DNA from 2 places in the Mesorhizobium sp. M1E.F.Ca.ET.063.01.1.1 genome. Region 1 is predicted to be linked to the other one. Evidence: predicted binding sites of a transcription regulator. Region 1 holds the regulator's gene; the other holds the start of a gene.
The links. Region 1 encodes PhoB, which activates phosphate uptake and scavenging genes when phosphate is short. Its sites were predicted from a motif close to TGTCATNNANCTGTCAT; they were not measured.
Positions count from the first base shown of each region.

Region 2: a site for PhoB is predicted at 2,072-2,088, ahead of phnF (phosphonate metabolism transcriptional regulator PhnF). Genes of this name have one in related genera too.

Region 1 covers NZ_RZSC01000362.1:381-3,852, forward strand. Annotated here, with positions in the region: partial or broken gene EOA29_RS22480 (ABC transporter permease subunit) at 1-20, shown strand, start outside; gene pstB (phosphate ABC transporter ATP-binding protein PstB) at 17-820, shown strand; gene phoU (phosphate signaling complex protein PhoU) at 841-1,548, shown strand; gene phoB (phosphate regulon transcriptional regulator PhoB) at 1,568-2,257, shown strand; gene EOA29_RS22500 (medium chain dehydrogenase/reductase family protein) at 2,698-3,472, shown strand, end outside.
Region 2 covers NZ_RZSC01000487.1:390-3,861, forward strand. Annotated here, with positions in the region: gene EOA29_RS26035 (zinc-binding alcohol dehydrogenase family protein) at 1-747, shown strand, start outside; gene phnF (phosphonate metabolism transcriptional regulator PhnF) at 1,284-2,030, opposite strand; gene phnG (phosphonate C-P lyase system protein PhnG) at 2,171-2,632, shown strand; gene phnH (phosphonate C-P lyase system protein PhnH) at 2,632-3,243, shown strand; partial or broken gene EOA29_RS26060 (carbon-phosphorus lyase complex subunit PhnI) at 3,245-3,472, shown strand, end outside.

The DNA of each region.
Region 1 (3,472 bases):
GACGCAGAGAGGACAGATGAAACCGATGTTGTCCACCGACCTGAACGTAGCCGACACCGTCGTCGAGAAGGCCAAGATCGAGGTCAAGAACCTCAACTTCTACTATGGCCAGTCGAAGGCGCTGAAGGACATCAACCTGTCCTTGCCCGAACGCAGCGTCACCGCCTTCATCGGCCCGTCGGGTTGCGGGAAGTCGACGCTGCTGCGCGTGCTGAACCGCATCTACGAGCTCTATCCGAAGCAGAACGCCGAAGGCCAGGTGCTGCTCGACGGCAAGAACATCCTCGACCGTTCGCAGGACCTCAACCTGCTCAGGACCAAGATCGGCATGGTGTTCCAGAAGCCGACGCCGTTCCCGATGTCGATTTACGAGAACATCGCCTTCGGCGTCAGGCTGTATGAGAAGATCAGCAAGACCGAGATGGACAACCGCGTCGAGCAGGCACTGAAGCGCGCGGCGCTGTGGAGCGAGGTCAAGGACAAGCTCAACGCCAGCGGCCAGAGCCTTTCCGGCGGTCAGCAGCAGCGGCTTTGCATCGCCCGCACTGTGGCGGTGAAGCCGGAAGTCATCCTGCTAGACGAACCGTGCTCGGCGCTCGATCCGCTGTCGACGGCCAAGATCGAGGAACTGATCGACGAATTGCAGGCCGACTACACGATCGTGATCGTCACCCACAACATGCAGCAGGCGGCGCGCGTGTCGCGGCAGACGGCGTTCATGTATCTCGGCGAGCTGGTCGAGTTCGACCGGACCGAGAAGATCTTCACCTCGCCCCGCGAGAAGCGCACGCAGGACTACATCACCGGCCGCTTCGGCTGAGTTCATACGAGGATACCATCATGGCCGAACACACCGTCGCTTCCTTCGACGAGGATCTGAGGCAGATCAGCCAGCTCATCATCGACATGGGCGATCTCGCCGGCTCCATGGTCGGCGCTTCGACCAAGGCTCTGCTCAATTCCGACAACGCGATGGCGCAGCGCGTCGTCTCCGACGACGCCATCATGGATGCGCGCCAGCGCGAGCTCGACGACCGCGCCATCACGCTCATCGCCAAACGGCAACCCATGGCCGACGACCTGCGCAGCGTGGTCGGCGCGATCCGCATGGCCGGCGACCTCGAGCGCATCGGCGACCTCGCCAAGAACATCGCCAAGCGCGTCGGCTCGGTCGGCATCAGCGCCGCGCCGCGCGACCTGTCGCACTCCATCGACTCGATGGCGCAGCTGGTGCTGATCCAGGTCCAGGGCGTGATCGAGGAGTACACCGCGGGCGACGCCACGGCGCTTGCCAAGCTCAGGAACGACGACGAGCGCGTCGACGTCAAATACACCTCCGTCTTCCGCGAGCTCCTGACCTACATGATGGAGGATCCGCGCAACATCACGGCCTGCACGCATTTATTGTTCTGCGCCAAGAATCTTGAGCGCATCGGCGACCATGTGACCAACATCGCCGAGAACGCCTACTATGTGCTGACCGGCACGCAATTGCCCGCGAACCGTCCGAAGCAGGACGAGACGGCGATGCCGGCGCCGGCGGCCTGACAACGAAGGTACCTGCTGAATGATCGCGCCACGCATCATGGTGGTGGAGGACGAGGAGCCGCTGGGGGTGCTGCTCCGCTACAACCTCGAATCCGAAGGCTATCAGGTCGAGGTGGTGACACGCGGCGACGAGGCCGAGATCCGCCTGCAGGAAAACGTGCCCGACCTGCTCGTGCTCGACTGGATGGTGCCGGCGGTTTCCGGCATCGAGCTCTGCCGGCGCCTGAGGATGCGGCCAGAGACCGAACGGCTGCCGATCATCATGCTGACCGCGCGCGGCGAGGAGAGCGACAGAGTGCGCGGCCTCTCGACGGGCGCCGACGATTATCTGGTCAAGCCGTTCTCGACGCCGGAATTCATGGCCAGGATCAAGGCGCTGCTGCGCCGCGCCAAGCCGGAGGTGCTGTCCAGCGTGCTCAAGGTCGGCGACATCGTGCTCGACCGTGAATCGCACCGCGTCTACCGCAAGAAGAGCGAGATCAGGCTCGGCCCGACCGAGTTCCGGCTGCTCGAATTCATGATGCGGCATCCCGGCCGCGTGTTCTCGCGCAGCCAGCTGCTCGACAATGTCTGGGGCGAGACGATCTATATCGACGAGCGCACGGTGGACGTGCATGTCGGACGCCTGCGCAAGGCGGTCAACAATGGCCGCATGCCCGACGTCATCCGCACCATCCGCGGTGCGGGCTACGCGATCAGGGAAGACTAGGGCGGTTCACCGTTTCACGGAAACGGCGAGCCACTCCATCTCTTTGTTTTCACGCAATTGCGGACGGAAACCGCGCTTCACACTTTTCCTGGAATTGCTCTGGAGTCCCGCCCTCCCGATGGATCGAAATCATGTTTCAGGGGCAGAACTCAATAGCAGGCGGTTGCCGATGGCCGCGAAGGGGCCACAGGCAATGTCGGCTTCTGACCCAAACCTGTCGTTCGTTTCCGCTCACCCCCAACGGCAGCTGATGTGAGGCCATTCCAACTGCTGTCGCGGCTGCGTCCCAATGTCATTCTGCTCAAATGAGCAGTTGTTTGTTGGGTGGCGACCGATCTTCTCGTGGGGTTGATCTGGAGCAAGTCGCTCCATCCCAGCGCGCGCTACCTTTCCACTAGAGTTTGCCTCAGTGGAGGAGTCCAATTTGGACCGAGGTTGCCATGAAGTCTCTGCGCGTCGTTGTTCGCCACCATGGCGGACCTGAAGTTCTGGAGATCGTGGAGGAGGACGCGCCCCATCCGGCATCAGGTGAACTGCGTGTGCAAACAATCGCCGCCGGCGTCTCCTTCGCAGAGCTATTGATGCGGGAGGGGATTCATCCCGAGAAAACGACCCTGCCATTCACGCCAGGATGGGACATTGTCGGCATCGTCGATGAGGCCGGAGAGGGAGTGTCCCATGCCATGATTGGTAAAATGGTTGCGGCGCTTCCCATTCATGGTGGTTACGCCCAGTTCATTTGCCTGCCGGCAGATGAACTCACTCTGGTTCCAACTGGTGTCGATCCCGCCGAGGCAGTCAGCCTCGTGCTGAACTACGTTACGGCCTATCAGATGATGCATCGCCTTGGGCATGCCTCTCCGGGTCAACGGGTCCTCATTCATGGCGCCGCCGGCGGAGTCGGCACGGCTCTGCTGCAACTTGGCCGCCTGGCAGGTCTGGAGATGTATGGGACTGCATCTCTTGCAGCCCATCAGATCGTATCCGATCTCGGGGCCACGCCGATCGACTACGAGCGAGTTGACTTTGTCGAAGAGATTCATCGTCTGACAAACGACGGCGTGGATGTCGTCTTCGATGGGGTCGGCGAAGCCAATGTCTGGCGTTCGTTTCGTACTCTGAGGCCTGGTGGCCGCGTCATAGCCTATGGCTTCACTTCATTTCTGCAGAAGGGCCAACTGGCAGGGGGCTTGCGTTACCGTCTTCGCGGGATAT
Region 2 (3,472 bases), on a different contig from region 1:
AAATGCATCGCCTGCCGGCACGGCAAGCCGAACTGCTGCTTGAAGATCGAAGTGCTGGGTGTGCATCGTGACGGCGCCATGTGCGACGAGATCCTGGTGCCGGCGCAGAACCTTTATCCGGCAAATGGTCTGTCACTGGCCGACGCGGCAGCGGTCGAATTCCTGGCGATCGGCGCGCATGCCGTGCGGCGCTCGCTTGGCGCTCCCGGCCAGTGCACGCTGGTCATCGGGGCCGGCCCGATCGGCCTCGGCACGGCGCTCTTCGCCCGCATCGCCGGGCTGGACGTCAGCCTGCTCGACATGAGCACCGAGCGGCTCGGTTTCGCCGAAAGCGAGCTCGGATTTGCAGCACTCGACGGCTCGAAAGCGCCGGCGACAGATCTGGTGCGCCAGGCCACCGGCGGCGAAGGCTTCGACCTGGTGTTCGACGCCACCGGCAACACGCAGTCGGTGCAGTCCGCCTTCGCCCATGTCGCGCATGGCGGCACGCTGGTGCTGGTCAGCGTCGTCAAGGACGACATCGCCTTCTCCGACCCCGAGTTCCACAAACGCGAGATGACTCTGGTCGGCAGCCGCAACGCGTTGCGCGCCGATTTCGACCATGTCGCCGCCTCGATCCGCAACGGCGCTGTGCCGCTCGCCAAACTGGTCACCCACCGCACGACGCTTGCCGGCACGCCGCGCGATCTCGCCAGATGGGCGCATGAGAAAACCGGCCTGATCAAGGCGGTTATCGAGGTCGGGTAACAACGACGCCGCGCAGGTCGACCCCCACTCCGTCTCGGCTTCGCCGAGCCACCTCTCCCCCGATCGACGGGGGAGAGGAAGGGTGCGAGCCTATTGCAGCCAACGCTCCTCAACCAGACTCCCTCCTTCTCCCGTCGCCAGCGGGCTCCTTTCCTCTCCCTCCGGAGGGGGGAGAGGTGGCTCGGCGAAGCCGAGACGGAGTGGGGGAAGGCGGTCCTCAAACGCCAAGCCGCTGATAGGTAAGCGCGACCGCGCCGGATGGACGCATGAGAAGTCGGGGCTGATCAAGGCTGTTATCGAGGTGACTGATCCCATCCCTTCGTCATCCACGGGCGGAGCAAGGAGCGTAGCGACGCAGCGCAGACCCGAGGATCCATTCCGTGACGTCGACGCGTTGCAACGATCCAGAACTCTGCTCCGCCGCACTTTACGATCAAGGTAACGGAATGGATCCTCGGGTCTGCGCTCCGCTTCGCGTCGCTCCGCCCGCGGATGGCGACCTCTGAGGTTATCGCCCTGGATGACGACGTCGGAGGCTAATCGCCGGCCGACAACCTCAGTTCCACCCGCTCCGCCGGAAAGCGCGATTCCGCGAACTGGATCGGCCGACCGTCGAGCGTGACGTTCACCGCGACAGTGACCAGCACGATGGCGCCCGGCTGCAGATCGAGATCGGCAAGATCATCGGCGTCGGCGTGGCGCGCCGACAGCACCGTCGAGTGCCTCAGATAGTCGTTGATGCCGAAGCGCTTGAGCGAGGCGGTGACCGATCCCGTCTCGGCCATCGCGGCCTCGATGCCGGCGAAGCGCTTGGCATCGAACCAGGTCGAGGCGCGCGACACCGGATGCCCGTCGGCCTCGCCGCGTGTTTCCAGACGGATCACGGCCGCCCCTCTGGCGATGCCGAGCGCTTCGGCGATGCGCCGGTTGGCCGGCTCGGTCGATGACGACAGCAGCGCGATGTGGCGCTCGGTCGTCTGCCCTTGCAACCCGGTCGAAAACCGCGTGCGCGCGCCGATCGGATAGGACAGGCGCTTGCGCGACAACACGAAGGTGCCGCGCCCCTGCTCGGCTCTCAGCACGCCTTCCTGCACCAGCGCGGCAATGGCGCTGCGCACCGTGTGACGGTTGACGCCATAGCGTTCCGCCAGCGCGACCTCGGGCGGCAGCGCCGCGTTCTCGGCGAAATCGCCATTCGCGATCCCCTCCAGGATCCTGTCGGCGATCTGCCGCCACAGCGACACGCCGCTGCGCCTTTCGATGCTGCTTGCCAGCCCGGTCATTTCCCCGCCCCCAACGCCTTCCCCCTAACTTTTACGCCTCTTGTCATCCACTCGTCATGGACTCTCGTTAGGTGATGAGTATAATTTGTATAGTTGTCTATATCAATAGACAAATTAGCCGCTATGCAAGGAGGCGAGCCATGCGGGGACAGGAAGCACGCGAGCAGGCCGAGCGGAGAACCGTGATGGCGACGCTGGCGCACGCAGCGCCTGATGAGATCGCGCGCCTATGGGCGGGCTCCGGCCTGCCCTCGGAGGCGGAGCTGCTGCGCGGCCCCGAAACCGGATTGGTAACGGTGCGCGGGCGGATCGGCGGCGGCGGCGCGCCGTTCAATGTCGGCGAGGCGACCATCACCCGCGCCACCGTGCGGCTGCCCACCGGACAGGTCGGCCATTCCTATTCGCTCGGCCGCGACAAGGGCAAAGCCAAGCTCGCGGCCATCGCCGACGCGCTCTGGCAGGACCCGGCCCACCGCGAAACGGTCGAAACCAAGCTGGTCGCGCCCTTGCGTGGGGCACTCGACGCGGCGCGCGAAAAGCGGCGTGTCGAGACAGCGGCCACGAAAGTGGATTTCTTCACCATGGTGCGCGGAGAGGACTGATGGATATCGCGACGCAATCGATCGAAGGCGGCTTCGCCGATCCGGTGTTCAACGCGCAGGTCGTGTTCCGCGCCATCATGGACGCAATGGCGCGCCCCGGCAATATTCAGGCCCTGCCGCCGCTCGCCCATCCGCCGGCGCCGCTGTCGGCGACCGCCGCAGCCGCGGCGCTTTCGCTCTGCGACAACGACACGGCGATCTGGCTCGATCCGCGGCTGCAGGCGGAGCCCGCGGTCAAGGCCTGGCTCGGCTTTCACACCGGCGCACCCTTGGCCAACACGCCGGCCGACGCGCATTTCGCTTTGGTAGCCAACCCGGCGGAGATGGCTGCGCTCGACGGCTTTTCGCAAGGCACGCAGGAATATCCCGACCGCTCGACGACGCTGATCCTGTTGGTCGACGATCTCGCTTCCGGTCCGTCGCTACTGCTCGAAGGCCCGGGCGTCGAGAAGACCGCGATGATCGCGCCGACAGGCATGCCGCGCTATTTCGTCGAGCAATGGAAGCAGAACAATCAGCGTTTCCCGCGCGGCGTCGACATCATCCTGGCGGCGCCCAGCAGCCTCGCCTGCCTGCCGCGCACCACCCGCATCAAGACGATGGAGGCATGACATGTATGTCGCGGTGAAAGGCGGCGAAGCCGCAATTGCCAATGCGCACCGCCTGCTTGCCGATCGCCGGCGCGGCGACCGCTCCGTGCCGGCCCTGCGCCTCGACCAGATCGCCGAGCAGTTGGCGCTCGGTGTCGACCGGGTGATGAGCGAAGGCTCGCTCTACGATCGCGAGCTTGCGGCTTTAGCCGTCGTCCAGGCGCGCGGCGACATGATCGAGGCAATCTTC